3 regions of the Rahnella sp. BIGb0236 genome follow, and region 1 is predicted to be linked to each of the others. Evidence: predicted binding sites of a transcription regulator. Region 1 holds the regulator's gene; each other region holds the start of a gene.

What was found. The regulator Fur, encoded in region 1, represses iron uptake genes when iron is present. The targets are predictions, from matches to a motif close to ATAATAATGAGAACNACTATCAA.
Region 2: a site for Fur is predicted at 2,333-2,355, ahead of exbB (tol-pal system-associated acyl-CoA thioesterase). Genes of this name have one in related genera too.
Region 3: a site for Fur is predicted at 2,625-2,647, ahead of EDF78_RS02825 (siderophore-interacting protein). Genes of this name have one in related genera too.

What each region holds. Positions count from the first base shown of each region.
Region 1 is NZ_SOAO01000002.1:366,880-374,736, reverse strand. Features, by position in the region: gene glnS (glutamine--tRNA ligase) at 1-1,015, shown strand, start outside; gene EDF78_RS05235 (OprD family outer membrane porin) at 1,437-2,858, shown strand; gene chiQ (ChiQ/YbfN family lipoprotein) at 2,872-3,207, shown strand; gene fur (ferric iron uptake transcriptional regulator) at 3,338-3,793, opposite strand; gene fldA (flavodoxin FldA) at 4,107-4,634, opposite strand; gene EDF78_RS05215 (methyl-accepting chemotaxis protein) at 5,056-6,720, shown strand; gene ybfE (LexA regulated protein) at 6,796-7,077, opposite strand; gene ybfF (esterase) at 7,340-7,857, opposite strand, start outside.
Region 2 is NZ_SOAO01000006.1:84,664-92,520, reverse strand. Features, by position in the region: gene EDF78_RS13980 (TRAP transporter large permease) at 1-365, opposite strand, end outside; gene EDF78_RS13975 (TRAP transporter small permease) at 378-890, opposite strand; gene EDF78_RS13970 (TRAP transporter substrate-binding protein) at 947-1,924, opposite strand; gene exbB (tol-pal system-associated acyl-CoA thioesterase) at 2,450-3,379, shown strand; gene exbD (TonB system transport protein ExbD) at 3,389-3,823, shown strand; gene garD (galactarate dehydratase) at 3,895-5,466, opposite strand; gene EDF78_RS13950 (MFS transporter) at 6,017-7,363, shown strand; gene garL (2-dehydro-3-deoxyglucarate aldolase) at 7,427-7,857, shown strand, end outside.
Region 3 is NZ_SOAO01000001.1:648,320-656,176, forward strand. Features, by position in the region: gene EDF78_RS02820 (TonB-dependent receptor) at 38-2,455, opposite strand; gene EDF78_RS02825 (siderophore-interacting protein) at 2,827-3,639, shown strand; gene EDF78_RS02830 (tannase/feruloyl esterase family alpha/beta hydrolase) at 3,832-5,559, shown strand; gene EDF78_RS02835 (PadR family transcriptional regulator) at 5,701-6,246, shown strand; gene map (type I methionyl aminopeptidase) at 6,314-7,114, opposite strand; gene EDF78_RS02845 (ParD-like family protein) at 7,107-7,361, opposite strand; gene EDF78_RS02850 (pentapeptide MXKDX repeat protein) at 7,490-7,756, opposite strand; gene EDF78_RS02855 (molybdopterin-dependent oxidoreductase) at 7,808-7,857, opposite strand, start outside.

The DNA of each region.
Region 1 (7,857 bases):
CGATGCGCTGGAAGGGATCACCCATTCGCTGTGTACGCTGGAATTCCAGGACAACCGTCGTCTGTACGACTGGGTTCTGGATAACATCTCCATTCCATGCCACCCGCGTCAGTACGAGTTCTCCCGTCTGAATCTCGAGTACTCCATCATGTCTAAGCGTAAGCTGAACCAGCTGGTGACCGAGAAGATTGTGGAAGGCTGGGACGACCCGCGTATGCCGACCGTTTCAGGTCTGCGTCGTCGTGGTTACACCGCCGCGTCTATCCGTGAATTCTGCCGTCGTATCGGCGTCACCAAGCAAGACAACAACGTCGAAATGATGGCGCTGGAATCCTGTATCCGTGACGATCTGAACGAAAACGCACCGCGCGCCATGGCGGTGATCAATCCGGTTAAAGTGATCATTGAAAACTTTACCGGTGATGACGTGCAGAGGGTGAAAATGCCGAACCACCCGAGCAAACCGGAAATGGGCACCCGCGAAGTGCCATTTACCCGTGAGATTTATATCGATCAGGCAGATTTCCGCGAAGAAGCGAACAAGCAATACAAGCGTCTGGTGCTCGGCAAAGAAGTGCGTCTGCGCAATGCGTATGTGATCAAAGCAGAACGTATCGAGAAAGATGCAGAAGGCAATATCACCACGATCTTCTGTTCTTACGATATCGATACACTGAGCAAAGATCCTGCCGATGGCCGCAAGGTGAAAGGCGTGATCCACTGGGTTTCGGCGTCAGAAGGCAAACCGGCGGAGTTCCGCCTGTATGACCGTCTGTTCAGCGTCGCCAACCCGGGTCAGGCAGAAGATTTCCTGACCACCATCAACCCGGAATCTCTGGTGATTTCCCACGGTTTCGTGGAGCCATCACTGGTGGCTGCACAGGCTGAAATCAGCCTGCAGTTCGAGCGTGAAGGTTACTTCTGCGCCGACAGCCGCTACTCAAGCGCTGAACATCTGGTGTTTAACCGTACCGTTGGCCTGCGTGATACCTGGGAAAGCAAACCCGTCGTGTAAGCCTTCAGTGTCAGATGATAAAACGCAGCTCCGGCTGCGTTTTTTTTTGCCTGTGATAATCGTAATGGGTTTTGTTTCTCGTCGCGAATTAATGTATTTCCTATGCTTGCTTTTTAAACGATGTAGCGCGAGCTGTTGTATTGCTGAAACGTTTAAACTGTAGGGTTATTTTATTTAATTGCTTGTTTTAGTTATTTATTCAGTTAATCCACTGCTTTAATTCTTTCCTGAGACCCTCTGTAACACTTTTTCATCTTTATGTGCACTTTGTCATATTTCGGCGATCAATGATGAATTACTCATTGATAATTCGCGTCGCGAAAAATATTCTAAACCTGTTTTATACGGTTACGCCTCTGGCGGCCGCTTTTTATACCCGTTTGGGTTTTGCTCGTTTTTTTAGTCAACATGAGGAATCTCTATGCACAAGCACCGTAACAGGGGCAGGGGATCGGCTTACCTGAAACCTGCGATATATTCCCTGGCCGGCACCTTACTGGGTGGCGGAATGATGTTCGCTGAAGATGCCAACGCGGCAGGTTTTATTGATGATTCAACGCTGACCGGCGGCGTGTATTACTGGCAGCGTCAACGTGACCGCAAGGACATGGATCCGGCGAGTGACAGCTACAAAGACTATACAACCAACCTTTCCCATTCTACCGCTAACCTGAACCTCGACTTTTCTTCCGGCTATGCCTGGGACATGTTTGGTATTGATATCGCCGCTTTCACGGCAATTGAAATGGCCGAAAGCAGCGAGAGCGGACACCCCAACGAAATCGCCTTCTCCAACAGCAACCGCGCGTACGACGAAGATTATTCCGGCGATAAAAGCGGCATCAGCCTGTATAAGGCCGCCGGTAAATTCAAATACGGCGGATTCTGGGGACATGCGGGTTACATTCAGCCCACCGGACAAACGCTGATCGCGCCACACTGGAGCTTTATGCCGGGAACCTATCGCGGTGCGGAAGCCGGATATAAACATGATTTCGGTGATCCGGGTGAGTTGAGCTTCTCCTACATGTGGACCGACGAATACAAATCCCCGTGGCATCTGGAAATGGATGATTTCCGCCAGAATGACAAAAAGACCGGCGTTTCTTATCTTCACTCGGTCGGGGCGAAATACGATTTTAAAAATGATTTCGTGCTGGAAGGCGCATTTGGTCAGGCTGAAAGTTATGTTGACCAGTACTTTGCCAAGGCCTCTTACAAAATTGATCTGATGGGCAATCCGCTGACCACCAGCTATCAGTTCTATGGTGCAGAAGATCGCATCAGTGACAAGAATGATCCGAACAGTCTGTATGACGGACTGGCATGGCTGCAGGCGCTGACTTTCGGCTATACCACCGGTCAGTTTAACTGGCGTCTGGAAGGGACGATGGTGAAGGCCGAAGGGAATCAGGGTTACTTCCTGCAACGTATGACCCCGACCTATTCCTCTTCAAACGGTCGTCTTGACGTGTGGTGGGATAACCGTTCTGACTTCAACGCCAACGGTGAGAAAGCCGTGTATGCCGGCGTGCTTTATGATCTGGCGAAATGGGATCTGCCGGGCTTCGCGGTCGGTGGTTCGTACGTCTATGCGTGGGATGCCAAACCGAGCACCAATGCGGCCTACGATCAGAGCCAGCGCCTGAAAGAAAGCGCCTGGAGTCTGGATGCGCTGTATACCATTCAGGAAGGGCGCGCCAAAGGGACGCTGTTCAAACTGCATTACACCCAATACGACAACCACTCTGATCTTCCGAGCTGGAGTGGCGGGTACGGCAACATATTCCAGGATGAAAAAGACGTGAAATTCATTGTCATCGCTCCATTCACTATTTTCTGAGGTCGTTATGTCGATGAATAAATTACTGATGATTGTGATGTCGTCCGTGCTTCTGGCCGGTTGTGCACCTACCGCTGATCAGGCAGAAATCTCCAAAACGCGGGAAGATTACCGGACCTGTATTAATACGGCGGAAGGCGATGCGGACAAACTGGCATCCTGTCAGGTGATGCTCAACAAGCTGAAACAGGAAAAAGCACACCAGCAATTTGCAGAACAGGAGACAGTGCGCGTGGTGGATTATCAGCGCTGCCTTACCGCCCGTAAAACCGGAAACGGTCAGGCCTTTGCCGCCGATTGCGGGAAAATCTGGCAGGAAATCAGAGCGAATAACGCACCGGAAAAGTAACTCAACACCAGAACACGGATGCAGAAATCAAAACCCCGGCTTGCCGGGGTTTTTTGCCTCTGCCCTCTGCCAGATTGCAGACATAAAAAAACCGCTTTTCAGCGGTTAATTTAGTCAAAGCCCGTGCAGATTACAGCGCAGGTTTATCGTTATGCAAAGAGTCATCTTCACGGCAGTCGCCTGCTTCACAGTGGCCGTACAAATACAGACTGTGGTTGGTCAGTTTGATGCCATGTTTCTTAGCAATCTCACGCTGACGACCTTCAATATATTCGTCACGGAATTCAATCACACGGCCACAATCCAGACAGATCAGGTGGTCATGGTGATGTTGCTGGGTCAGTTCGAATACGGACTTGCCGCCTTCGAAGTTATGACGGGTGACAATACCGGCGTCGTCAAACTGGTTCAGAACGCGGTAAACCGTCGCCAGGCCAATTTCTTCACCCATATCAATCAGTTGCTTGTAAAGATCTTCCGCACTAACGTGATGACCTTCCGGCGCTTGCAGCACTTCCAGGATTTTGAGGCGCGGAAGCGTGACTTTTAAGCCGGCTTTCTTCAGTGCGGTGTTGTTGTCAGTCATGCGGATTCAGTCCTGTTACTATGTGCTAATCAAGTTGAGGCATGCAGCCTGTGGCATCGGCGGCACAAAATTATTCGTATAGTCTCTTCGTTTAACGCAAATGTGCCAATTCTCGTCAACGACAGCCTGTTAATAAAGATCACAAAGTGCCGGTCACATTTGGAATGCAACGACTTGATCGATAGAAAAAACAGATGAACTCAGTGTACCTTGATACGACTGAAAGTTACAATTTTGTAGCAGTTAAATTGTTAATTTCAGTAATAGTTTGGCCCTTCAATTGTAGAATAAATCCTCAGGGCCAACAGGGTTTTTAGCCAATAATTTCAGAAAGGCTGAGTTCTTCTGTGATCTGTTTTACCCAGGCATCAACACGTTCGTTGGTCAGTTCTGGCTGACGGTCTTCGTCAATTGCCAGCCCAATGAAGTGCTTATCGTCTGCCAGGCCTTTGGATGCTTCGAAGTGGTAACCTTCGGTTGGCCAGTGACCGACAATCACCGCGCCGCGTGGCTCAATGATGTCGCGCACGGTACCCAGTGCATCGCAGAAATATTCGGCATAGTCTTCCTGATCGCCACAACCAAACAGCGCGACCAACTTACCTTCGAAATCTATCTCTTCCAGCGTTGGGAAAAAGTCGTCCCAGTCACACTGCGCTTCACCGTAATACCAGGTTGGAATGCCGATCAGCAAAATATCGAATTTTTCCAGATCCTCTTTGCTGCTCTTCGCAATGTCATGCACCTCTGCAACATCTTTACCCAATTGCTTCTGGATCATTTTTGCGATGTTTTCGGTGTTACCTGTATCGGATCCAAAGAAGATACCTACAACGGCCATAAGATTACCTAACCTCTTGTTCTAAATGAAGTGCCCTGCATCGCAGGCAATAATAATGCAGATGATAGCAAACTCGCGAGGCGGAGAATATGCTTCCGGCCGCCTTCTTGACTGGGAAATAAGTTTATCGGGCAATATTTTAAAGTGTTATCGCCTTTGTGTGTTTTCCAAAACCGCCAATAAACCTCAAACTTATTGAGGTTAAAAGCAAAGTTGAGAAATAAGTCGACACAATACTAAATTTCGAGCACATCCCGCCGATAGATGATGCGAGAGCAATCTCAACATAATAAAGAAATCGATGCCCGGAGAGGTGTTCAAACATGTCCTGGGGCACTTGCCTGCTGGTTACCTGTCTTGATTCTCCGCATCCCCGTCAATCCTCAGACCAGAAACAGTCCTGTTTCGAGAGAGGCATATCGTGCAGTTTTTAAAAAATATCACCATCAGGGCCGCATTATTAACGATTCTTGGCATCTTCTGCGTCATGTGGGCCGGTGTTTCCCTTTACACCGTCTCCTCACTTGACACGCTGACGCAAAATACCAAAAACAGTACCGAGCTGGTCAACAATATGGCGCTGATCAACAAAGGTAATGATCAGTATTTTCGTACCGTGACGCGCCTGAGCCGCGCCGTCGCACAGCTTCAGGCCGACCCATCAAAAGGGCCGGAAATTTTTGATACCGCGAAACAATCCCTCGACGGACTGACGCAGGCGCTGGCCAGTTTTAAAACAGCGCCGCATCCAGGTCTGGAAGAAGCCGCCGTTCAGGAACTGAGCACTAACTGGGACAACCTGATCACCCAGGGCGTCACGCCGTTATTTGCCGCCGCGAGCAGCAAGGATATCGGGACTTATAACCAGCTCGCCAATTCAACCGTCCCTGCGCTGAGCCGCAGCTTTGGCGCGTCCATGGAAAACGTCAGCGGCCAGATCGCCGTTGATTTCGATGCGGCGCAACGTCAATCGACCCATCTGACCTCCATCGGCAAAGTGATTTTGCTGACGGCGTTTGGTATCGGGCTGGTGATTTTACTCCTGACCGACCGTTATCTGGTGATGGCGCTGGTGAGACCACTGGATCAAATCCGCGACCATTTCGCGGTGATCGCCAGCGGCGACCTGACGCATTATCTGGAAGAGTTCGGTAAAAACTGTGCCGGTAAGCTGATCCCGTTGCTGAACTTAATGCAGCTGAGTCTGGTGAATACCGTCCAAACCATCCGTAACTGTACCAACCACATTTATCAGGGCGCGTCAGAGATTTCAGCCGGTAACAACGATCTGTCTTCCCGTACAGAAGAACAGGCCTCGGCGCTGGAAGAAACCGCCGCCAGCATGGAAGAACTGACCGCTACCGTGAAACACAATGCCGATAACGCGCATCACGCCAGCCAGCTGGTGATTGAAGCCTCCGGTACCGCGCAGCGCGGCGGGAATATCGTCGCGGATGTGGTCAGCACCATGAAAGACATCTCCGGCAGCTCGAAGAAAATTGCCGAAATCACGTCGGTCATTAACAGCATCGCTTTCCAGACCAACATTCTGGCGCTGAACGCCGCGGTCGAAGCCGCGCGTGCGGGCGAGCAGGGACGGGGTTTTGCGGTGGTCGCCAGCGAAGTGCGCAATCTGGCACAGCGCAGTGCGCAGGCGGCGAAGGAAATCGAGCAGCTGATCAGCGAATCGGTTTCCCGCGTCGACAGCGGTTCGCGGCTGGTTGAAAACGCCGGTCAGACCATGAATGAAGTGGTGCGTTCCATTACGCACGTCACCGATATCATGGCGGAAATCGCGTCTGCGTCTGATGAACAAAGCAAAGGCATCAGCCAGGTGGCGGTGGCCGTCACTGAAATGGACAGCGTGACGCAGCAGAACGCCGCGCTGGTGGAACAGGCATCGCAGGCTGCGGTTTCACTGGAAGAACAGGCGTCATTGCTGAACAACGCTGTCGCCACGTTCAAGCTGAAAGACAGCGTGACCAGCGTCGGATCGCGTCCGGCGAAGTCAATTTCTGCGCCATTATTGCGTCCGGATACCGGCATGCTTTCGGCGAAAAGTGCTGAAAACTGGGAAACGTTCTGAGGGGAAAGAAAAGCGTTAGCGTGGAATAGTTAAGAAAAAACAAACGGGTAGCCTGAGAGGGTTACCCGTTTTCAATCAGCCTTCATGACCGTTAAGATGCGACAGCAGCATCTCTTCAATCAATTCGCTACGACTGATATTGCGTTCTTCTGCCAGCTTATTGAGCATATCAACAGCATCGGCGTTCATTTTCAGCTCCACGCGACGCAGGCCGCTCGCTTTATCGCGGCGTAACTGGTTGCGCTTATTGATCCTGAGCTGTTCATCACGGGATAGCGGATTTGTTTTTGGACGCCCAGGACGGCGGTCATCTGCGAACAGATCAATCGTCGTGCGATCCAGTTGTTCTTTTGCCATAGGTAGCGGTACAACCAGGGAAGTTTTTACATCGGAAAACGGCAAGCCGGTTCCTGACGAGCGTTTCACACATTTCGGGCTAAGAAACCCTGACCCAATTTACCCCCCGCGACTCACAGTGAGTAAAACGGGGTGGCAAAATTATAGCGCGCAATCATACACTGGCGCGCCTGGGGTTCACAACGCCTGATTGCCCTGATTTCATGATAACTTCCTAAGTTGTGCAGACTTTTTGCACAATTTATCCCCAGGATGTTAAACCTCAGGCTGCATCGATGAAACGATGCACAGCGCGCAGCACCGCATCGGGTTTTTCGGCGTGCACCCAATGACCCGCTCCCGCCACCACATGCGCTTTGGCCTGCGGGAACTGGCGGGCAATCGCATCGCGATATTCATCCTGCACATACGGCGATAAACCGCCACGGATAAACAGCGCCGGATGATCCCACGGTGGCACCTCTTCCCAGCCGGTAATGGTGTCGTATTCACTCAGCAGCACCGGCACGTTGAAACGCCATTCTCCCTGCTGGAACGATTTCAGCAGGAACTGGATCACGCCGTCTTCCTTTATATACTCACGCATACACTCAGTGGCTGAGGTGCGGTCGCGGAGTCCGGCGTCGGTTACCGCGTTAATTGCCGCAAAAATCTCATCATGACGGCGCACGTGGTAATCCACCGGCGCGACATCAATGGCGATCAGCCTTTCGATGCGATCAGGGATCAGCGCCGTCAGCGCCATTGCCGCTTTTCCGCCCATTGAGTGACCGATAACGA
Region 2 (7,857 bases), on a different contig from region 1:
ATCATCACCGAACCGATCGACGCCGTGTCGGCCACCGAGGATCCCGAAATCGCGCCAAAAAAGGTGGAGGCCACGATATTCACCAGTGACAGGCCGCCGCGGATAAACCCGACAAAGATGTAGGCAAAACTGACCAGCCGGCGGGCGATCCCTCCTTCGGCCATGATGGCGCCCGCCAGAATAAAGAACGGGATCGCCAGCAGTGAAAATTTGTTCACGCCGTTGGTCAGCTGGATCATCAGCGCTTCAAACGGCAAATCAATCCACCAGGCTCCTGCCAGCGCACTCAGCCCGACGGCATAGGCGACCGGCACGCCAATCGCCAGCATCACCGCCAGCGTTAACAACAAGATTAATGCATCCATAACAGGCTCCGGTCAGGCGTCAGAATTGCCCAGTATCACCACAGGCCGCTGATGTTGCGGGCCGGCAATGATCTGCTCGATGATGAATAACAGCGTCAGCGCAGAACCTACAGGCAGCGGCAGATAGGTTTGTCCGGCGGTCAGCAGCGGGAATTCCGCCACCGGCTGTTGCCAGAGCTCGCTGCACAATTGCAGGCTGTACCAGAAAATAAACACGCTGATCGCCAGCATCATCAGGTCAGCCAGCAGGGCGGAGAATTTTTTCAGCGCAGGCGGCAGACGGTCGGTAACCATGGCGACGACAATGTGCGACCCGGCGCGGTAACTGACGGCAGCGCCGGTAAAGGTGAACGTCACCATACACATGATCGCGATCGGTTCCGGCCACGACAGGGCGCTGTTCATGACGTAGCGGGCAAAAATGCCGATCGGGATCACCGCCACCATCAGCAGCAGAGCGATCCCGGCCAGCCACATCGCGCAGCGGTAAAGAATGTCCATCAGGGTGTGATAACTCGAAACCATAAATCCCCCGGCGAAAGATCAAAAAGAGGCAGCCCGCAGGCTGCCGGTATCAGGCGTTATTTGACGTCAGCGATTTGCTGCATCAGTTCCTGATGGTCTTTGCCGAATTCATCGCGCACGGATTGCGTGGCTTTGACGTAAGTCGCCGGGTCGATTTCATAGAATTTCACGCCGCCCGCTTTCATGGTGGCGAGGGCTTTCTCGTTATAGGCTTTCCACAGTTCGCGCTGCTCGTCCTGCGCTTCTTTTGCCAGTTTGAGGATCAGTTGCTGGTCTTCCGGTTTCAGCTTGTCCCATTTCACTTTTGAGTACAGGAACAGCTCAGGAATGATGAAGTGACGGCTGTAGGTGTAGTTTTTCACCACCGGCAGATAGTTATGGGCGACGAAGGTTGGCGGATTGTTTTCGGTGCCGTCGATAACCCCGGTCTGCATGCCGCTGAACACTTCACTGACGCCCATCGCCACCGGGTTTGCGCCCATGGCTTTCAGCGTCGCCAGGGCGATCGGGCTGCCCTGCACACGGATTTTCATGCCGTGCAGATCTTCCGGTTTCACCACCGGCTGTTTGGTGATCAGGTTACGCGTGCCGCCATCCATCCAGCCGAGGAACACCAGACGGGAATTCGGGTTGTTAGTAATTTTGTCGCCGATTTCTTTACCGATCTGACCGTCCAACACTTTGTGCATGTGGTCTTCATCGCGGAAAATATAGGGCAGGGTGAAGACGTTAATTTCCGGCAAAATCGACGCCACTGGCGTCATCGAGACACGGATGATGTCCAGCGCACCGAGCTGCGCCTGTTCAATTTCCTGTTTTTCATCACCCAGCACGCCGCCGGGGAAGGTTTTGATTTCCAGTCTTCCGTCAGTTTGTTTTTGCAGTTTTTCGCCCATGTGCTGAACGGCGACCACATTCGGATAACCTTGCGGATGGACATCCGCGGCTTTCAGTGTCTGCGCTGACAGGCCATGGGTGAATAAAAGGGTCGCGGAACTCAGGCAAAGGCTGAGAAGTGCTTTTTGCATTTTCATCAGTTTGTCTCCAGGGTACTCGGTAAGGGAACGGAAAAATGACACCAAAAAATGAACCGTGCTGATGCGCAGGGCATCGGGTGCATGTAGTTATATCGGGCGAATTAACCTTTTAAATGAAATGGATAACAGACATGCCTTTGTAGGGTCTCCGCCTGTGAACTGCACTTTATCCTATTTATATCTGCGCGGTATTTGAGCATTATCACAAACTTATAACAGATGTAAAATGGTGTTACTTTTTATTTAAAATGTTGTTTTAACTTTAGTAATTGGGATTAGCTGATTGATTTACCGCCATATTTTTTAGAAAAGTGTGACGGGGATTAAATTGTTCACGCCGTGTTCAATCAGGAAAAACCTTGTCATCCGTCAACGACACACCGGCCTTCAGGTTGCACAATGTAAATAATAATGAGAACGACTATCAATTAGGGCTTTTTCTTTGATATCATTCGGCGTTATTCATTCCTTCTACACACTGATTCTGGCTGGAGGCGACGCGTGAAAACGGCTCGCAATAAGATGAAAGAGGCGACCTCATTACTGATGTCGTTAATGTTGGTTGCTGGCTTAAGCGGCAACGCGATGGCGGCACCTGCGACGCCGGCAGCACAAGCGGTCACGTCTGCGGCAACGCAACCGGCCCCGGCGGCAGAGACTCCGGCTCCGGCGACAGCCGATGCCACCCCAGCCCCGGTGATGCAACCTGCTCCAACGGAAGCGACCCCAGTGATCCCTACCGATTTGTCTGTGTTGGGCATGTACCATCACGCTGATGTGGTGGTGAAAACGGTGATGATCGGTTTGCTGCTGGCCTCTGTCGTCACTTGGGCATTGTTGTTCAGTAAAGGTGCTGAAGTGTTCACCGGCAAACGCCGCATGCGCCGCGAGTTTGATGCGCTGTCTTCCGTCCGCACGCTGGACGAAGCCGCTGAGCAGGCTGAAAGCTTCGCCGCCAGCAGCATCAGCGCCCAGATGATCCGCGATGCGCAGAACGAACTTGAATTGTCTGCCGGTTCGACCGACAACAACGGCATTAAAGAACGTACCGGTTTCCGCCTTGAGCGTCGCGTCAGCGCCGCAGGCCGTTACATGGGACGTGGCAACGGTATTCTGGCGACCATCGGGGCCATCTCGCCATTCGTCGGTCTGTTCGGTACGGTGTGGGGCATCATGAACAGCTTCATCGGTATCGCCCAGACACAAACCACTAACCTGGCGGTTGTGGCACCGGGTATCGCCGAAGCCTTGCTGGCGACGGCAGTAGGTCTGGTGGCAGCCATCCCTGCGGTGGTGATCTACAACATTTTCGCCCGTACCATTACTTCTTACCGTCATCAGGTAGGCGATGTGGCGGCGCAGATTATCCTGTTACAGGGCCGTGATTTGGATCTGGCTGCCAGCGAAGGCGATGCGCCACGCGGTCAGACAGGTCAGTTACGCGTAGGGTAAGAACAGATTATGGCTATTCGGTTAAACGACGATATCGACGAAAGCGGTGAAATGCATGACATCAACGTCACGCCTTTTATCGACGTCATGCTGGTGTTGCTGATCATCTTCATGGTGGCGGCACCGCTGGCTACTGTGGATGTGCGGGTGGATTTACCGGCTTCGACGGCGAAACAGCAGCCGCGTCCGGAGAAACCGATCTTCCTGTCGGTGAAAGCGGACAAGCAACTGTTCCTCGGCGATACGCCGGTCAACAGCAGCAACCTGACCGCCATGCTGGATCAGCGTACTCAGGGCAATAAACAGAGTACGATTTTCTTCCGCGCGGATAAGAGTGTCGACTACGAAACGCTGATGAGCGTGATGGATAACCTGCGGAAAGCCGGTTACCTGAAAGTCGGGCTGGTTGGTGCAGAACAAACCGGTGCCGCTGCGGCGCAGTAAGTTCTCGCTCAAATCCGAAATACCAAAAAGGCCAGCAATGCTGGCCTTTCGTTTATCGGTAAAACGGTCACTCAGGTCACCGGTGCCGGGTTAAATACCGCCAGCGCATTGTGGATGCCCCATGTGTCTGACCAGGTTTTCTTGCGGCCGCTGGCGATGTCCAGAATGAAGTGGAACAACTCCCAGCCCACATCCTCGATGGTCGCATCCCCGGTTGCAATCGTCCCGGCGTTGATGTCCATCAGATCGTGCCAGCGGTTTGCCAGCGTGGTGCGGGTCGCCATTTTAATCACCGGTACTGCCAGCAGGCCGTACGGCGTGCCGCGACCGGTGGTGAATACCTGCACGGTGATCCCGGAAGCCAGTTGCTGGGTTCCGCAGACAAAATCGCTGGCAGGCGTGGCGGCGTAAATCAGCCCTTTTTTCGTCGGGCGCTGGCCCGGAGACAACACTTCGGAAATCGCGCTGGTGCCGGATTTGGCAATCGAACCCAGTGCCTTTTCAACCACGTTAGCCAGACCGCCTTTTTTGTTGCCCGGCGACGGATTGGCGCTGCGGTCGGTTTGTCCCATCGACAGATAATCATCGTACCAGGCCATTTCTTCCAGCAGACGTTTGCCCACTTCGACATCCGCGGCGCGCGGGGTCAGCAGATGGATGGCATCGCGGACTTCCGTCACTTCAGAGAACATCACGGTGGCACCGCAGCGCACCAGCAAATCAGAGGCATAACCGACTGCCGGATTGGCCGTGACGCCGGAGAAGGCATCGCTGCCGCCACACTGCGTACCGACCACCAGATCGGAAGCCGGGCAGGTTTCGCGCTGGCGACGGTTCAGGCGCTCAAGATGGAATTGTGCGACGGTCAGGATATCGTCCACCATCGACTGGAAGCCGACATGCTGCTCATCCTGCAAACGCACAATGTGCGTGTCATCGAGCGAAATCGCCTGCACATCCGGCGTGCCTTCCAGCAGGCGCTCCGGTTGTAATTTCTCACAACCCAGGCCGACCACCATCACCTCGCCGCCAAAGTTCGGGTTCAGCGCCAGATTGTGGATGGTGCGGATCGGCACGATCGCCGCCGGGGCGTTAATCGCCACACCGCAGCCGTACAGGTGATTCAGCGCCACGACGCCATCGACATTGGGGAATTTGGGCAGTAAATCACGTTCAATGATTTTCACCACGTAATCCACCACGCCTGCCACACAGTGCACGCTGGTGGTGATCCCCAGCAGATTTTTAGTGCCAACGCTGCCGTCGGCATTGCGGTAACCTTCGAAGGTATAACCTTCCAGCGGGGGTAATTCTGGCGGTACGCGGGTCGCCAGCGGCAGGCTGTTCAGCTCAGGCGCAACCGGTAATTCCACCAGCGATTCGTCAATCCAGCCGCCCTGCGCGATATCCCTTACGGCATAACCAATCACTTCACCATAACGAATAATATCGCCGCCTTTGGCAATTGGATCTAAAGCGACTTTATGGCCTTGCGGAATATGCTCAATTAATTCCAGACCATTGGCAAATCGGGTGCCGGCTTTTAAGCCGTTGTCATTCACAATAATGGCCACGTTATCGCTTTCATGCACTTTAATAAAAAGAGCTTCGGTGGCGTGTTCTTTATCTTTATTACGTGACATAACTGTCTCCGCGTTTATTAAACATCCCGGAAAAAATTCCGGTTAATTCTCTGAAGTTGACGCTCAATAATGCTCTTGTCAAACATGCTCTGGTGATACAGGGTATGGCGTCCATTATAAGGCAGTCTTCCGGGAACCTCATTGTGCAACTGACCAGCTTTTTGCCTGATGAACGTCATTCTGTGTGGCAGGTGACAGAATAAATGTGATGCAAATCACCCTTTGATTTGCGCGGTTATCGCCACCGCACAATCTGTGATTCTCCTCCCACAGCGATGTGTGGATGCAAAAGAATAGTCATCATCCGTGGGACGATTCTTGGGCGAATGCACAGTGTTATTTCGGGACCTCTTTTTTATACTGTATTGGCCCTCTGAAGGTGACGTTAAAAGTAATACAGGTAAATTTCAGGCAATCATAAACAGAGTGTTAATTGCCTGCTTCGTATAAAGGAACTGAACGGTGAATAACCACAGGTGAATAAAACAACGTTATTTCGCCAGCGGTAAGTTCCCTGAAAAAGTTTCGTATTATGACAATGAGGGTCACCATGAACATTCAATCCGAGTCACGGGCAATCGCGCAAAGTAAGGTGCGGACCCATATCCGTTACTATATTTTGCTGATTATCTTTCTCATCACGGCGGTGAATTACGCCGACCGTGCAACGCTTTCTATCGCTGGTACCGAGGTCGCGCGTGAGCTGGGCCTGGATGCTGCCGACATGGGACAAATTTTTGCCGCGTTCGGCTGGGCTTATCTGATTATGCAGCTGCCCGGCGGCTGGTTACTGGACCGGTTTGGTTCCAAAAAAGTGTACACCTACAGTCTGTTCTTCTGGTCGCTGTTCACCCTGTTACAGGGCTTTGTCGGCTGGTTCCCGCTGGCATACGGCGCTTTGACGCTGTTTATGCTGCGCTTTATGCTCGGCTTCTCTGAAGCGCCTTCTTTCCCGGCCAACGCCCGTATCGTGGCGGCCTGGTTTCCGACCACGGAGCGCGGCACGGCTTCGGCAATATTTAACTCCGCGCAGTATTTCTCGCTGGCGCTGTTCTCACCGTTGCTCGGCTGGCTGACCTACGCCTGGGGCTGGGAACATGTCTTTATCGTCATGGGCGTGATTGGCTTTGTGCTGACGCTGGTGTGGATCAAATTCATCCATAACCCGCCGGAGCATCCGAATATCTCCAAAAGCGAACTGGAATTCCTGAAAGACGGCGGCGCGGTGGTTGATATCGACCACAAGAAAACGGACACGGCGAAAAGTGGCCCGAAATGGAGTTACGTTCGCCAGATGTTGAGCAGCCGCATGATGCTGGGGATCTTCTTCGGGCAGTATTTCATCAACAGTATTACGTGGTTCTTCCTGACCTGGTTCCCGATTTATCTGGTTCAGGAAAAAGGCATGTCTATTCTTAAAGTCGGGATGATTGCGGCTATCCCGGCACTGTGTGGTTTTGCCGGTGGCGTACTGGGCGGCGTGTTCTCAGATTACCTGATCCGACGCGGTTACTCGCTGACCGTGGCACGTAAAATTCCTATCGTGCTGGGCATGTTGTTAGCCACCAGCATCATCTTGTGTAACTACACCGACAACAACGCCCTGGTGGTGACCCTGATGGCGCTGGCGTTCTTCGGTAAAGGCTTCGGGGCGCTGGGCTGGCCGGTGATTGCCGATACCGCGCCGAAAGAAGTCATCGGCCTGTGCGGCGGCATTTTCAACGTATTCGGCAACGTGGCTTCTATCGTCACGCCACTGGTGATCGGCTACATGGTGAAAGGCCTGCATTCATTCAACATGGCATTAATTTTTGTGGGCTGTTCAGCACTGATGGCGATGCTTTGCTATCTGCTGGTGGTCGGCGATATCAAACGTCTGGAACTTAAGAAACAGTAAATTGTGATGCGGGGCATTCCGGGCTTCCGGCTCTGCCCCCTTTAATGAGGTCAGATATCAGATATGAGTAATCAAATGATTCCCAACCGTTTTCGCCAGGATTTGTTGCAAGGGAAAACCCTGATTGGTTGCTGGTCAGCATTGTGCAGCCCGATTACCACTGAAGTGCTGGGCGTGGCGGGTTTTGACTGGCTGCTGCTCGATGGCGAACATGCGCCGAATGATGTCACGACGTTTGTGCCGCAACTGATGGCGCTGAAAGGCAGCCGCAGTGCGCCGGTCGTTCGTCCGCAGTTCAATGATCCGGTGGTGATTAAGCGCCTGCTGGATATCGGTTTCTACAATTTCCTGATCCCGTTTGTCGAAACGCAGCAACAGGCTGAACTGGCCGTGGCATCAACGCGCTATCCGCCAGCAGGCATCCGTGGTGTCTCCGTTTCGCATCGCAGCAACATGTTCGGCACCGTGCCGGATTACTTCAACAGCATTAACGA
Region 3 (7,857 bases), on a different contig from region 1:
ACATGACGCCTGTGGTGTTGCGGGGGGTTAACGAAGATTAGAAATCGACGTTCACGCCCAGCTGGAAGCTGCGACCCGGCATCACGGCCAGAGCTTTGTTATAAGCATCCTGGTTGGTGGTGTCGGTCAGCGTGCGGCTGCTCAGATAATCCCAGTATTTGCGGTCGGTGATGTTATAGACGCCACCGCTGAGTTTGACGTTCTTAGCGACTTTCCAGTACGCCGTCGCATCCACCATGCCATAACCCGGCACGTTCATGTATTCGGTGGTGGAGCTGGTCAGTGCGGTACCGCTGTTGGTGTAGCTCTGGCGGCTGGTCGCTTCGGCTTTTTTGCCTTTCACGAAGGTGGCTGTCAGTGCGGTTCCGTAAATTCCTGATGGATCATCCCATGCCACGCCGGCCACAAATTTCATTGGCGGTACGCTGTCGAGGTCAACGTATTTGTCGCCTTCGTAGCTGGATTTAGACTCACCTTTGGCATAGCCCAGTGCGAAGCTGGTGCTCAGGCCGTCGACGCTGCTGAACCAGGTACCGTAGTTGATTTTGGTACTCAGATCGCCCCCGTAGATAAAGGCTTCATCGCGGTTTTCTGCCTGATAAATCGTATAAATATTGGAAGGCACGTTGGTGAACATGCCCGGGCTGCCCGCACGGGTGTAACGGGTGTTAGCAATGAAGTTTTTGTAGGTGTTGTAGAACACCGACGTCTTGAAGGTCACGCCTTCCGTCGCTTCACCCTTCATGCCCCACTCGAAGTTATTGCTGGTTTCGGTCTTCAGGTTGGTATTACCGATCAGCGCATATTGCTGGGAACCGGCGTAAGAAGAGCCAAGGTTCCATGAGCCATAAAGCTGGCTGGCATCCGGGAACTGGGCGCCACGACGGTATTGCAGGTAAGTCATCAGCTTAGGCGTGATGTCATAGGTAAATGCCAGAGACGGCAGAACCTGCGTATCCGTGTTGGCTTTCCCGTACAAAGTGGAAACCTGATCTTCAGATACCGTGCTGTTCGACAAATCGGACAGGTCTTTGGCTTTGGTGTTCTGATAGGCCACACGCACCGCCGGAACGATGGAGAAGTTATGGCCATCGAGGTCAAACTTCATGGTGTCCTGCAGGAAGCCGCCGAGAGTATAAGAACGGCTGTTCGCTTCCGGCTGCATGATGGTGGTGTAAACACTCTGATCCGGGCTTTCGCGGAACGGACGTTCCGTATTCGACATACGGGCGTTGAGACCGGCGCTCAGTTCATGACGACCCAGCGTTTTCAGCCAGCTGGTTTCCCCGCCGAAGGTGTTGACGTCATAGTTGGAGTAGACGTTCATCATCTCGCCGCTGGAATTCGGCATGTAGGTGTTGTCGTGCGCCTGGGTGTACTGGTAATACACTTTGGACACCACGGCATCCGCGTAATCGTTGAACGGCGTCCATTCGTCTTTCAGGCTCGCGCCCCAGCGGCGGGTGTTACTTTGCTGCTGTGCGGTGCCGATAATGCTACTGCCCGCGCTGTTCCAGGTGTCGTAATGGGTGTGGTTCACTTTTTCGTAGTAATCCAGCGTGCCGGTGACTTTATGTTCGTCATTTGGCTGCCAGATCACAGAGGTCATGATGGCGTCAGAGTGCCAGTTTGCCGGGTAGGCGTCGTGCGTACCGCTGTTATTTTCGGTTTCCTGTCCGTCGCGGCGGCTGATGGCAATCAGGCCACGCAGGGTTTCGTCACCGGCAGCGGCAGTGATGCCGTTGTGCCAGGAACGGTCGGAAGAATCATAATCTGACTGGTAACCGAAATAGGTTTCCTTGCCCGGACGCAGGTAATCGTCGGCGGATTTTGGCAGGAAGGAAACGGCACCGCCGATGGAGGAATTGGCGCGATCGGCTGAGGTGGCGCCGGATTCGATATCGACCTGACCGTAAATGTACGGGTCGATGTAATCACGGCCAATGCCGGATGTCCCCAGACCTGCGCGGCTGGCATAGCTGCGGCCGGTGGCATTGGGTTGCGGGATGCCGTCGACGTCGATGCCGACGCGGTTGCTTTCCAGACCACGAATGTTGTAGCCGGTGTAACCGTTGCGGTCGAAACCGCTTTTGCCATTGCCAGAGCCGCCGCTGGAGCCGGTCGCGGTGATCAGCGGCTCATAACGCATGATGGTGCCGAAATCATTCCCGCCACGTTTTTGCATATCGGCGGCCGTGATGGTGGTTTTCGAGCCCGGTTTTTTATCCGGCATCGTTTCCGTGACGGTCATGACTTCTTCATTGTTCTGCGCCAGATCCTGTGCAGTACGCACCGGTTTTTTCTTGATGGCCTCAGAAGATGGCGTGTTGCTGGCGGTGAGATCGGTGTTGTTTTTAACTGCGTCCGCTGCATTAACGTTGAAGGTGGTGGTGAGGATCGTCCCCATGAAAATGACGTTTTTCACCAAACCCTGCTGTGTAAAGGATTTGAACATTTGTTATGTGTCCTGCACTGATTTTTTTAAGTTCTGCTCGCATGTACTGCCTTTCGACAAATCAGACGCGCTGGTCATCTGTTTAAAATCTTCCATGAAAAAGCCCTATTCCTTATAAATTATGGGTTTATTGTAACGCATTACCCATTTGAGCTTTGTGCGAATGATAATGATACTGATAATTGTTATCAACAAAATGATAAAGAAAAATGCGTTCCTTAACGAAATCTTTGCACTACGTTCTGAGAAATGGGCTATAGCGGCAGGCCGTTGAGGTAAATTCCGCGTGTTTTCCTTACGCTTTTCGGGGTTGCGTAAAACATGACTAAGATATATCTTTCAGAAAATCCTATTTCATAAGAGAGAGTCTGATGGAACAACATCGCCCCGAAACCCCTGCCGCAAACCTGGCTGTCCGGGTAAAAAATGAACTGGTTTTTCGTCATATCACGGTAAAAAGCAGCGAAACCATCGCCGGTTGTTTTAAACGCATCGTGTTAACCGGCGACGAGCTGAAGGGCTTTACCTCGCGCGGCTTCGACGACCATATCAAATTGTTTTTCCCGGCCAATCCCGGTGATGTGATCACGCCACCGGCCGCGACAGAAGAAGGTATTGTCTGGGGCGAAGGGCCGCGTCCGCTGAACCGCGAATACACGCCGCTGCATTTTGATGCGCAAGCCCATGAACTCACGCTGGATTTCTATCTTCACGACGGCGGCGTTGCCAGTGAATGGGCGGCTGGCGCGAAGCCGGGCGATAAACTGATTATCGGCGGGCCGCGTGGTTCCCTGATCATCCCGACCACTTACGCCTGGCAGTTGTATGTGTGCGACGAAACCGGTCTTCCGGCGGTAAAACGCCGTCTGCGCGAGCTGAAACAGGCCGGATCCGACGCTAAGATTACCGTGCTGGTGAAAGTGAAAGACGCCTCTTGTATCAGCTACTTAGATGACGAAAAAGAGTTCAACATTGAGTGGATTGTCAGTGACGTGCACCACGGTTATCAGGAGGATGACGCCGTGGTGAAGAAACTGAAAAGCCTGTTCCTGCCGGAAAGTGATTATTACATCTGGGCAACCGGCGAAGGGAAATTCGCCAAAGGGCTGAATGATTATTTCGTGGAAAATCGCGGGCTGGACGCGAATTTTGTTCGCTGCGTGGCTTACTGGCATAACAAATAACGTCCCTGTTTTTTTACCGCAGAGAATGAAAGGGTTATTTCCCCTTTGTTGTCTGCGGTTTTTCTCATTCATGCTTTGTTGCAACTGCCGCCGGAATCATTACACCGGGTGCGGTAAACGCCATTATTTATTATTTCTGCCATCATTATAATTCTTATGACAAATTCTGAATTTTTATTCAAAGGAATGGTTATGAAATTAATAAGCCTCAAACGACACTGGCGCGCGCTGTGCCTGTTTCCTCTTTTATTCGCGGGATATTCTTCTTTAAGTTCAGCGGCTGAAAATACAGCGACTCCGTCGCTGGATATTGTTAAACCGGTAAAAGCCTGCGCCGATCTCAGCAAGGTGTCGCTGACTGACATCGGCGGCGAGGGCAGCCGCATCACCTCAGCGAAAGAAATCACCGTCAACGGCGCACCGGCCTGCGAGGTGGACGGCAATCTGCATCCGGCCATCGGCTTTAAAGTGATTTTGCCGGTGTCTTCCTGGCAGCAACGTTATATGCAAATCGGTTGCGGGGGTTTGTGCGGTAATATCTCGCTGCAACTCGGCGCGGCAGCCGGTTGTACGCCATTGCAAACCAACGGTTTCGTGATGGCCGCCACCGACATGGGGCATTCCATGCAGGAAGTGGATTTCGGTAAAGATCCGCAAAAGCGCAAAGATTTCGCCTACCGCAGCCAGCATCTGACGGCTCAGGTGTCGAAGAAACTGATCGCGGAATACTACGGGCGTGCGCCGGCGTATTCCTATTTCAACGGCTGTTCTGATGGCGGTCGCGAAGCCCTGATGGAAGCGCAACGTTTTCCCCATGATTTCAACGGTGTGATTGCTGGTGCGGCGGCGATGAACTTCCAGTCGCAAAACGCCGTCTATCACGCGTGGCAGGCGCTGGCGAATACCGGGCCGGATGGCAACGCGGTGATTGTGGCTTCCCGTTTGCCGCTGATCCATAACGCGGTATTGAAACAATGTGACGCCCTGGACGGCCAGACCGACGGCCTGATTGCCGATCCGCAAAGCTGTCATGTGGATATTGCCGCGATGGCCTGCAAAACGGATGCTGCGCAGGAAAACTGCCTGTCAGCCGCTGAAATCTCGACATTAACCAAATTGTACGCCGGACCGGTTGATCCGAAGACCGGTGCGAAACTGACCGTTGGCGGACCGCAACCGGGTTCAGAACTGGCGTGGGAAGGCGTGTTTGTGCCGGAAAAAGCCAGCGATCCGATTTTCAGCTCGTTTATCGCGCTGCCATCGCTGAAATTTCTGAGTTATGTAAAAAACCCGGCTGAACATTTTACGCTGAAAGACGTGAAATTCACCGAAGCCGGATTTGACGAACTGCGTAAAATGCACCCCCTTTACGATGCCACCAATCCGGATCTCTCGGCATTCAAGGCGGCGGGCGGCAAGCTGATTATCTGGCATGGTTGGGCAGATCCGCATATCTCCCCGCTCAATTCCGTGGCGTATCATCAGGCGGTAGGCCATGTGATGGGCGCGACGAGCCGCGATCAGTTTGAGCGTCTGTATCTGTTGCCGGGCGTGCATCACTGCTCAGGCGGTGAAGGCCCGAGTCTGGTGGATTTCCTCACGCCGATGATGAACTGGGTGGAGAAAGGCATCGCGCCGGACAGCATTACCACGTATCAGGCAGCGAAAGAGCAGAAGATCCAGTTCGGCCAGCCGATGCCAGAGCGCGGCAAACAGCCAGCGACCGATATCCGTCTGGAGAAAATCCCGGCCGGGGCGGCTTCCCGTCCGGTCTTCCCGTATCCGGATTACGCGGTGTACAGCGGAAAGGGCGATGTGAATACAGCGGCCAGTTATCTTCGTAAACCGCTGGCGACGCAGCCTGCGGCCTATCACTGGCTGGGCGAGGATTTCTATCAGCCGTATACGTTTATGAATTAACCGTCCATGGTGCGGTAAAGGCATAAAATCAGGCAGGCTGCGGCTTGCCTGATGTTTTACAGCATTGTGAAAGAAGGCTTAACCCGTTATCTTTAAGGGATATCTGTACGCACTTTTTACGCAATCCTGACTATGGTTCTGATGAAAAATAATCCTTTGGGTAATGACCGTCCTCCTGCCACATCCGGCAAAAAAGCGCACTGTATTACGGCGAAAAAACATCGCCGTGAGCGCATGTTCGAAACGGGTGATATCCGTGTGCTGATGCTGCATTTCTTACAGCAACGTGCCGCCCACGGGTATGAGCTGATCAAAGCCATTGAAGAATTAGCCAAAGGGGAATACACCCCGAGCGCCAGCATTATTTATCCGAACCTGACCTTCCTGGAAGAACAGGGTCTGGTAACGGCGAAGCAGGAAGAGGCCGGTAAGAAACAATATTCAATTACGCCGGAAGGCACGCAGTCGCTGGCAGAGCAGGGTGATTTGCTCGGTTCAGTAACAGAGAAACTGCATTCGCTGGCGATTCTGTCGAATAACCGCAGTATTCCGGAAATGCAGCGCGCGATTAACAATATGCGCATGGCGCTCAATTTGCGCCTCGCCAAAGGGCCGATCGAACAGGAAACGCTGTATAAAATCACCGATGCGTTAGATCGCGCGACCAAAGAAATCGAGCGCAGCTGAGCCGTATCACAGAAAGTTAAAAGCCTCCGGACGGAGGTTTTTACATTCAGGAAATATAACAGGAAAATCAGTTCTCTTCAGGCCATGGGGTCAATATTTCATAGCCCGTTTTCGTCACCGCAATCATATGTTCCCATTGTGCGGACAACGAATGATCTTTAGTCACCACCGTCCAGCCGTCGGGCAGGACTTTGTTTTGCTTCTTACCGGCGTTGAGCATCGGTTCGATGGTGAATAACATGCCTTCCTGTAACACCAGACCGCGGCCTTTCTCGCCGTAATGCAGCACCTGCGGATCCTCATGGTAGCCCATGCCGATGCCGTGTCCGCAGTACTCTTCCACAATGGAAAACCCTTCGCGTTTCGCGACGGCGGCAATGGCGTAACCCACATCGCCTAAGGTGGCGCCCGGACGCACCACGTCAATCCCGGCCATCATCGCTTCAAAGGTGGTATCCACCAGACGGCGCGCCATAATGCCAGGCTCTCCGGCGTAATACATGCGGCTGGTGTCGCCATACCAGCCGTCTTTGATCAGCGCCACGTCGATGTTGACGATGTCGCCTTTCTTCAGCGCCTTGTCGGAAGGAATGCCGTGGCAGATCACATGGTTGACGGAGGTGCAGGTGGTTTTCTGATAACCGTGATACCCGATGTTGGCCGGGATCGCCTGTAACTCGTTGACGATAAAATCGTGGCAGAGACGGTCCAGTTCGTTGGTGGTGACACCGGGCACGACGTGTGGCGTGATCATATGCAGCACACGGGCGGCCAGTTTCCCGGCGATACGGGCTTTGTCGATGCCTTCCGGCGTTTTGACCATGCGGTTGTTATTCACAAAATACCGTTCGTCTAAACCATTATTCATTGCTTGCCTTCCTGTGTGTGCCGCCCACGTTTAACAGCGTGCGGATGCTGTCACTGTTCTCGTCCGATTCCACGCTGCAACGCACCAGCAGTTGCGAAATTTCACTGTGTGTCATGTCGGGATGCGTTTCCATCAGCATGCCGATTTTCATCCAGTGTTCGGCCTGGGCGTTAATGGACCGGGTGTAGGCCATGCTGGCGATGCGCAGATTCTCGTGCATCAGTTCTGAAATCTTGATGATACCCATCGGGTCACCTCGCAGTATATGAATCGTATATGTTTTATATACTACGCAGGTTGCCGCGGATTTTCCAATAAAAACGCCTCCGCTGAACAGGCGGAGGCGTTTTTGCTACATGGCGGGAATGAATGCGGTTACTGGCTCATCGCGCCTTTTTTCATGCCGTCTTTGGACATGGAATCTTTCGACATACTGTCTTTCTTCATATGATCTTTTGACATGCAGTCTTTGCCCATGCTGTCTTTTGCCATGGTATTTTTGCTCATGCTGTCTTTCTTCGTGCAGTCTTTCGACATGTGGCCCATGGTGTCTTTTTTCGCCATCGCGTCAGCGGCATAGGTGGTGCTCACGGCACCCATCATCAGGCAGGCAGACATCATCATTACGGTTAACTTTTTCATGGTAATTCCTTCTTCTGAGTTTTGAGATACAAAGGTTTTTGTGGAGGTTGTTCAGCTTCCGCCGAACCAGTTGTAGCCCTGATCTTCCCAGTAGCCACCGG